DNA from 2 places in the Brevibacillus sp. SIMBA_040 genome. Region 2 is predicted to be linked to the other one. Evidence: a T-box and tRNA genes for the amino acid it is inferred to sense, from the RefSeq annotation. Region 2 holds a T-box; the other holds one or more tRNA genes.
What was found. The T-box of region 2 lies ahead of leuS (leucine--tRNA ligase). A T-box ahead of a tRNA ligase gene usually reads a tRNA of that ligase, here a tRNA-Leu.

Region 1: it encodes a tRNA-Leu, which carries the amino acid that the T-box ahead of leuS (leucine--tRNA ligase) is inferred to sense. The anticodon was not compared.

The regions. Positions count from the first base shown of each region.
Region 1 is NZ_JAWRXI010000007.1:61,962-66,385, forward strand. Features, by position in the region: gene SB752_RS13300 (anti sigma factor C-terminal domain-containing protein) at 1-517, shown strand, start outside; gene SB752_RS13305 (cytochrome P450) at 611-1,810, shown strand; tRNA gene SB752_RS13310 (tRNA-Leu) at 1,973-2,055, shown strand; gene SB752_RS13315 (type 1 glutamine amidotransferase domain-containing protein) at 2,259-2,786, shown strand; gene SB752_RS13320 (hypothetical protein) at 2,841-2,990, opposite strand; gene SB752_RS13325 (Ger(x)C family spore germination protein) at 3,013-4,224, opposite strand; gene SB752_RS13330 (GerAB/ArcD/ProY family transporter) at 4,217-4,424, opposite strand, start outside.
Region 2 is NZ_JAWRXI010000016.1:43,121-47,544, reverse strand. Features, by position in the region: gene leuS (leucine--tRNA ligase) at 1-1,587, opposite strand, end outside; T-box leader at 1,664-1,898, opposite strand; gene SB752_RS23540 (class I SAM-dependent DNA methyltransferase) at 1,938-2,687, opposite strand; gene rsfS (ribosome silencing factor) at 2,694-3,050, opposite strand; gene yqeK (bis(5'-nucleosyl)-tetraphosphatase (symmetrical) YqeK) at 3,043-3,639, opposite strand; gene SB752_RS23525 (nicotinate-nucleotide adenylyltransferase) at 3,623-4,222, opposite strand; gene yhbY (ribosome assembly RNA-binding protein YhbY) at 4,240-4,424, opposite strand, start outside.

The sequences.
Region 1 (4,424 bases), on a different contig from region 2:
AGAACAGGACTATATATGGGATCAGCTCAAGCACATCTCCGACGGTTATGTGGCGGAAATGGCCCTGTCCTCCATCGATCCGCAATCGCCGGAGCAAATGCGCAAGTTGCTTTCCAAGTACGACGTCTCCATTTTACAAATGCCTGTGTACGCAGGAGAGCTAAAGACGTTTGAGCCCTCCCATTCTCGCGGTGATGAGACCTATGTTCCTTTCCTGGTGCTTAGACCTGAAGTGCTCTATGACGAGAAATCGCGACTGTCACAGACGACTTTTGATTTAACAGAATCGGTGGAGAGTGCGGAAAAGCAGTTGATTCCCGACCTGGAGTATGTGCTGGCAAATGGGAAAAGTAGATTCGAAAGCTACGATGAGCCACGCCTTGCTTATCTGAAAGAGCATGGCATCACAGTCTATGGAGCGCTTGTCACCGGTCCTGTGCGTGAGCTAGAGAAGCTCGGGCAAGATCCGGAGTTTCATGAATTCCGTTTGGGCAGGATCGAGGTATGGAATTGGTAGTGGTAGTGGCCCACGTGTAAGGAATGAAATTGAATGGGATGGGGACGATAGAGGAGGAATGTACCAAGAAGACAAGTATGGGAGAAATGAAATATGCAAACAACGAATAAGAAGCGGTACGCAAATATCATACCGATGGAAGATTTAAATACGATCGAGAAGAAGCTCAACCCCTTTCCGATTTTTGAGCAACTGCGGGAGACAACCCCTGTTCGCTATGATGAAAATCGAAATTGCTGGGATGTCTTTCGCTATGAGGATGTTCATCGCATTTTGAAGGACCCGGCTACCTTTTCATCGAGAAGAGGTGGGGAGGAAAATGAGTCGATCCTCATGATGGACCCACCAAGGCACACACAAATGAGGGCATTGGTCAGTAAAGCCTTTACACCAAAGGTGATTGCCGATCTGGCTCCACGCATCCAATCGATTACGGATGAGCTATTGGATGCGGTACAAAACGAGGAAAAAATGGACATGGTGCACGACCTCGCCGTTCCGCTGCCTGTCATCGTCATCGCGGAGCTGTTAGGTGTACCGGCGAAGGATCGGAAGCTATTTAAAGACTGGTCGGATATTTTAGTAAAGGGGCCAGCCAAAAATACAGAAGAGCTATTCGTTCAAGTGATGGCGGAAAGAACACAGGCGCGCGAAGAGCTGGATGTATACTTTGCGGAAATCATGAAGCTGCGGCGTCAGGAGCCAAAGGATGACCTGATTTCCCTACTCCTGTCAGCAGAGATTGACGGAGAAAAGCTCGACGATAAAGAAATCATCATTTTCTCTATCCTTCTACTAGCAGCGGGGAACGAGACGACGACCAATCTGATTACAAATGCCGTACGCCGCCTGACTGAGGATGAAAAATTACAGCAGACACTTCGCGAGCAGCCAACGCTCATTCCCGGTTTCATCGAGGAGGTCCTGCGATTTTATCCGCCGGTTCAAGCGATCGGTCGAGTAGCAACCAAGGATGTGCAGATTGGGGATGCGCAAATTAAAGCGGATGACCAAGTGATATCCTGGGTGGCAGCGGCCAATCGTGACAGGGCAAAATTCCAAGATCCTGATACCTTTATCGTGGATCGAAAGCCTAATGCGCATCTCGCGTTCGGCTTCGGTATTCACTTTTGCCTGGGAGCGCCACTCGCCCGTCTAGAAGGCCAAATCGCGATCCAAGCTATCGTAGAGAGATTGCAGCATATACGGTTTGTGTCCGGAACAGAGCTTACACCGATTCCGAGCCCATTTGTTTACGGAGTGAAGCAGTTTCCGATAACATTTGAAAAATGAAATGGATAAAGCCTGGTGTATAGGGCTTTTGTAGCTGGTAAAAAAATCCGGTATTGCTTTTCCCCAAAATGACCTATATAGTATTTAATTGTTGATGCAAATAGCGAAAAATGTCGAATGACGCGGTTGGATCAACATGGGTTTTAGGACCTCCTACTATATGCCGGTATGGCGGAATTGGCAGACGCGCGCGACTCAAAATCGTGAGGGAAACCGTGGGGGTTCAAGTCCCTCTACCGGCACCATCAGCACCATACATATTTTTTGTTATACTATCGGAAAGTATAAAGATGTAAGGATGATAGTATAAGTGCAACTAAGGCTACGCCAAAAGGCTTGGCATAGCCAAGTTTTCTAATAAGGTGGGAAACAGTGAGTTAGACCTGTTTCTCACTTTTTTTCATTCCAGAACAAGCTACAATAATAGAGACAAAAGGAGGCGGATACGGTGAGACTTGCAGGGAAACAAGTCGTTTGTTTTGTGGAAAGTGAGTTTGAGGATTTGGAGCTGTGGTACCCGGTTCTGCGACTTCGTGAAGAAGGAGCCGTCGTTCATCTCGTTGGACCAAAAGCAAATCATGTGTACATAGGCAAATACGGTGTTCCATGTGAAACGGATAAAGGCATGGCAGAAATTGATCCAGCTGACTATGCTGGTGTGCTGGTGCCAGGTGGGTGGGCGCCAGATAAACTGCGCCGATATCCAGAGGTGCTGTCATTCGTAGCCGCTATGCATGAGGCGAAAAAGCCTATCGGCCATATTTGCCACGCTGGCTGGGTACTCGCTTCTGCGAAAATACTTCGGGGTGTGACAACGACCTCCACGCCTGGGATTAAGGATGATATCGAAAACGCAGGGGCTACTTGGGTGGATGAAGAGGTGGTAGTAGACGGACACATCGTCGGTTCGCGCCGTCCACCAGATCTGCCTTCTTACGCCAAAGCATTTGCTGATTTGCTGGCTGAGCAAGCGTAATGAAATTCAATAAACAAAAGGGCATGTCCGATACATTTCGGCTGCCCTTTTTCCTTACCCGCTGTTGTTCCCGTTTTTCCAAGGGGGATTTCCGTACTTTTTTATCGTGCTTGTAATCTTGTAAGCGACAAACGGGATCAAGAACGAGAGAATGACACCTGCTAATGTAAAAAAGGGAGGGAGAGCCCCGAAGATTCTGGTCATCCTATGCACCGCCTATTTTTTCTTACTTGTTGATTCCACCAATGTTGCGGATGTAGACATTCGCTTCTACGTTTATTTCGCTTTTTTCAAAAAGCTTTTGGCCCTGCTCCCAGTCATCGTTTATTTGTTTCCAGAGGGAATAATGAGTCTGCTTGAGATGGCTGCCAAGGCCAATAACGTCCGCTTTCAGATCATGGTGTACTTTTCGGATGGTGTCACGGCACAAGCGCTCAATTTCTTTGGCAAAGGCCGCTTGCAGCTGTTGCATGATGGCTGCATTCAATAAATCGATTTTGGCGTAGGATTCAAAAATTGTGCCTTCGCATTGAATCTTGATCGTAAACTTGATGTGTTTTTTGTCCCGAGTGTCTGCTTCTACACTTTTCTTGGCTCCATGGACATTTAAAACGATCAGGTCATCCTTGTACTGTGCTTTCAGCAATCCGCCTTGAACGTGGCCCGTAAGAAAATTGAGACCTTCTGTTTCTTCTTCGCCCAAAAAGCCGATTAATTTATTTTTTGTGGAAAAAATGGCTGAGCCTGCGACCTTCACCTCTTCTTTTTCCGCAATGATACGGGGTAGGGCAAAGCTATACTGATTCAACAAATATTGATGCACATCTCCAATTGTAACCTCGGGTAGCATTCGCGAATTTTTGTTGATGTTTTCGCCTACTGAATTGATATAAAGGGAAGGAATTTTTTCTGTTTTGGGCCGTACCTCAATGACCTTTCTGGCGTCTCCTTTGGAAATGAAAACCTTGCTGCTGCGTCTCGAGTCCGGGTCTCGCAAAAGAATATCCACTGCATCGGTAAACGTTGATGCCTGGCGGGCGATTTCCTCTGAAACGACAAGGATTTTCAAGTGCTGATAAAAGGGGTTTCGACTGATGCGGGTAGACAGCTCGCGTGATACTTCAAATAAGGAATCACCCTCAGAGACGAGATTGAGGAAGGCTTCATCTGTCGTATTTTGCCCGCCGCTGATTCCTTGCGAGCCTGAGATCAGACCTCCGGGAATGACAATTTGATGCGTCATCAGAAAACGCTGTTTGCCTTTGGGTTTATCAGGAGCCTCTTGATTCGCTTTTTTTTCCGCTTCGCTGGACCGTGGAACATCAATCGTTACACCGACGACAAATCCTCGTTCCTCAATTTGAACCTGATCCCAGCATCCGGCTACCATGGTCAAAAGTGTGACGAACAGGCTGAGAGAGACGATACGCTTATTCATGGCCTTTCACCCCGCGCATCTTTGCCATAAGCAAGAGAATGATAGGAATGAGGTACACAATGATAAAGCCAGAGTAGGTCAGTCTATCGGCAAACGAGAAAAAGTCGACCAGATTTTGCGGGAGCATTGCGATGAAATAGATGAGTGGAGAGAGAATGAGAATCCAAACAATCTTGGTTATCCGCCTAAACATCGAAGTC
Region 2 (4,424 bases):
GCCGATGTAAATGTCGATCGGCAGCCATTCTTTCAGCTTTTCTGGATCAGCCATTGCTTTATCATTGTGTGGATCGATAAAGCGCAGGAAGTACCAGCAGCTACCCGCCCATTGTGGCATGGTGTTCGTTTCACGGCGTGCTTTGAGGCCTGTTTCCGTATCTACCGTGTTAATCCAGTCGGTGATATTGGCGAGTGGTGACTCCCCTGTACCGGACGGCTTGATTTCTTTTGTTTTTGGCAAAATGATCGGTAGCTCGGATTCTGGAACGACCTTCATCGTGCCATCCTCCAGATGCAGGATCGGAATCGGCTCACCCCAGTAGCGCTGACGACTGAACAACCAGTCACGCAGACGATACGTTACCTTGCGATTTCCTTTGCCTTCTGCTTCGAGCCATTCGATCATTTTGCTGATCGCTTGTTCTTTGTTCAATCCATCGAGAATGCCGGAGTTGACGTGCTCGCCATCACCTGCATACGCTTCCTTGGAGATATCTCCACCTGCAATTACCTGCTTGATTGGCAGATCAAACGTTTTGGCAAACTCATAGTCACGTTCGTCATGAGCTGGAACCGCCATGATCGAGCCTGTTCCGTAGCTGATGAGTACGTAATCTGCAATCCAGATTGGCAGACGCTCGCCGTTTACCGGGTTAATTGCATAGGCACCGGTAAATACCCCGGTTTTTTCTTTCGCCAAATCCGTGCGCTCCAGATCACTCTTTCGTTTTGCTTGCTCCAGGTATGCATCGACTGCTTCTTTTTGTTCTGGTACCGTGATTACGTCAACCAGCTTGTGCTCTGGCGCCAGCACAGCATAAGTTGCTCCGTACAAGGTATCAGGACGTGTTGTAAAGACGGTAAAGGATTGGTCATGTCCGTCGATCGCAAAAGTCACCTCTGCCCCTTCTGAACGACCGATCCAGTTACGCTGCATTTCTTTGATGCTCTCTGGCCAATCGAGTTCTTCCAGGTCAGACAAAAGTCTTTCAGCATAAGCAGTAATTTTCAGTACCCATTGACGCATTGGGCGACGTTCAACTGGATGGCCGCCACGCTCACTTTTCCCATCAATGACTTCTTCGTTAGCCAGTACGGTTCCCAGAGCAGGGCACCAGTTTACGGCTACTTCGTCAACGTAAGCCAATCCATGCTCATACAGCTTGGTGAAAATCCATTGCGTCCATTTATAGTAGCTCGGATCAGTCGTATTGATCTCTCTGTCCCAGTCATAAGAAAAGCCCAGAGCCTTAATTTGGCGGCGGAAGTTGTTGATGTTCTGCTCTGTAAATTCAGCTGGATCATTCCCTGTATCCAGTGCGTACTGCTCAGCAGGCAGACCGAAAGCATCCCAACCCATTGGGTGCAGAACATTGTAGCCTTGCATGCGCTTCATGCGGGACAAAATATCGGTAGCCGTGTATCCCTCTGGATGACCTACGTGAAGTCCTGCACCGGATGGATACGGGAACATATCAAGTGCGTAAAATTTCTTCTTGCCTTCGTCCTCAGACGTTTTGAAGGTTTTGTTTTGCTCCCAGTATTGCTGCCACTTCTTTTCGATATTGCGATGACTAAAAACCATGGTAAAGCACTCCCATCTTCAATAGGTAAAAGGTGTAAAAAAATAAAAAAACCCCACGTCCCTTGTCGTTCAACGAAAAAGGGACGAGAGGTTGTGTTTATCCCGCGGTACCACCCAGATTGGCAAATGTCAGACATTCACCCACTTGTTACATCCGTATCATGGATGAGTCGCTCTCCCTTACACAGCCAAAGGACATTCAGGGGGAGTGCTGGGAGGTGAGTTCAGAATGCTCCGGGTTGACTTGCACCAGCCGTCAACTCTCTAGATTCACGAAGTCTTTTCTTACTATTCCTCTTCTACGCGTCGAAATTTGCAGTTATAACACGATTATAGTAAATCAGAACCAATCATGTCAAATCTTTCGGCTTGCGTGCTGAAAAAAATAGGCGTTCGCTTGATTCCTGTGGAGGCAAATCCGAATAATCAGCAGTGATCACAATGTCTGTGAATCCAGCTTCCGTGAGCCAGCGCATCAATTGAATCGGTTGGTAGGCACGCTGCCAATGCTCCTCTTCCATTCGCTCGTACAAGCCATTTGGCTGCAAAAGGAAGAAGGTCAGCTGATGCTCTACCTCTAAACGAAGCGGGTCGCAAAAACATTGCCAAATGTACGAAACTTCATCCTCCACGTGTGTGAAGGTCTCGTCCCCAAAAATATGCAGCATTTTATAAGGACTGTGTACGTCAAACAGAAAGCTGCCCCCGGGCGCAAGATGGGCGAAAACACGCTGGAATGTCTCCTGGACATCTGCTTCCTCGGTCAAATAGCTGAGTGAATCACATAGCGATATGACTGCGTCTGCCACAGGCAATTCCAGCTCGCGCATGTCCTGCTCCACCCAGGAAACATCTACCTGAGATTGCCTCATCTTGTCGTATGCGATTGCCAGCATTTCCGCCGACAAATCGACTCCCGTAACACGGTATCCACGCTTGGCAAGCGGGATGGCAATCGTGCCCGTACCACAACCAAGATCGATGACGTGCTGCGGCTTCTCTCCTTTTGCCCACATGCGCTCAACCCAGTCCAGCCATTGGTCGTAGGGAGTGTCCGCCATCAGCCTGTCGTACACAGCCGCCATATGTGCATATGCCATCTGTATTTACCCTTGCTCTGCGAAGGAAACTTCCTCTGCATCCTTCCACAGACGCTCCAAATTATAAAATTCACGATCTTCACGGTGGAAGACATGGATCACGATATCACCGAGGTCAACGAGAACCCAGCGCCCTTCATCTGCACCCTCAATGCCGCGTACCGTAAAACCATTTTTGTACACCTGATCGCGAATTTCTCTGACGATCGCTTGTACCTGACGTTCGTTGTTACCGTGGCAAATCATGAAGTAGTCCGCAATAACGGATAGTTTTTTGATATCCAGTACCTTGAAGTTTTCTGCCTTTTTATCTTCTGCTGCCTTTACCACCAAACGTGCCAAATCATCTACTGTTTTAACCATTAAACCCTCCTGCTCTCCCTTTTTGGGATACCAAATCGTTGTATGCAATCAGCGTCAACGGATAAACCGTCTTCTGCTTTTCTATCAAAAAGCGGATCGTCCCTCCCAAAGCATGGGCGAGGGCAGCATCCAGATCATGCTGTGCCATTGTGCGAATTTCTTCCACACCTGGATAGTTGCGGTTCGGTTCTATATAGTCTGCCACACAAACCACTTTTTCTAACATGGACATCCCGGCCCGCCCCGTCGTATGGTAGCGTACAGCTTGTAAGATCTCTGTGTCGGTGACGCCAAGCTCCGTTTGGATGACGATAGCTGCGGCAAATGCGTGCCACAGCTCTTTTTCTCCTTCCAACAGCTCGGTTGGCATGTCATGGCGAACCAGAATCTCAGACATTTTTTCAACAGGCCAGCATTTGCAGTAGTCGTGCAAGAATCCAGCCAGCTCTGCTTTTTCAGGATCAGCCCCAAATCGCTCTGCAAGCTGCTTTGCCGACGCAGCTACTCCGAGCGTATGCTGGTAACGCTTGTCGTGCATTTGCGCCCGTACCTTTTCGAGCAGAGCCTCCCGATTACTCCACTTGTTCATAGAATCGGTTCTCCTTTATATAGCGTTCGACTGCATCTGGCACGAGATAACGAATACTCTTGCCGGCAGCTGCTTTATTCCGGATGAGTGTAGAAGAAATATCCCACACCGGCATCTCGACAAATGTCACGACTTCATCGTTATTGCCTTTGTCCAGCTCAGCTCCCGGCCGAGCCAGACCAATAAAGTGTATCATACGAATCAGTTCTTTGTACTGGTACCATTCGGAAAGAATCTGCACCATGTCTCCCCCAATAATAAAGGAGAATCGGTAATTTGGGTACTGTGAGACAAGCTCTACGATCGTGTCATAGGTGTAGGAAGGACCTTCACGCCTAAGCTCTATATCCGTTACAAAAAACGATTCATGATCAGCCACCGCAAGCTCTACCATTTGCAAGCGATGCTTCGCAAGCGTTAGGCTGTTCCGTTTTTTATGGGGAGGAACATGGGTAGGCATAAACCACACCTCGTCCAATCCTGCCTGTTCACGCGCTTGTTCAGCAGCGAGCAAATGTCCGCAGTGTATCGGATCGAACGTGCCGCCCATAATACCAATATGCTTTTGTTGTTGTTCGTTCATAGTGATTGCCTACTGTCCTATGGTAGCTTGATTGTCTTGTGCTCCCGGGACTCTTTGTACAATACAACTGTATGTCCAATCAGTTGCACCAGCTCCGCTCCAGCACCTGCTGCCAGGTCCTCTGCTACTTCGTGCTTGCCATCACTGTTGTTTTGCAGGATGGATACCTTGATCAACTCGCGCACTTCCAGCGCTTCCTTGA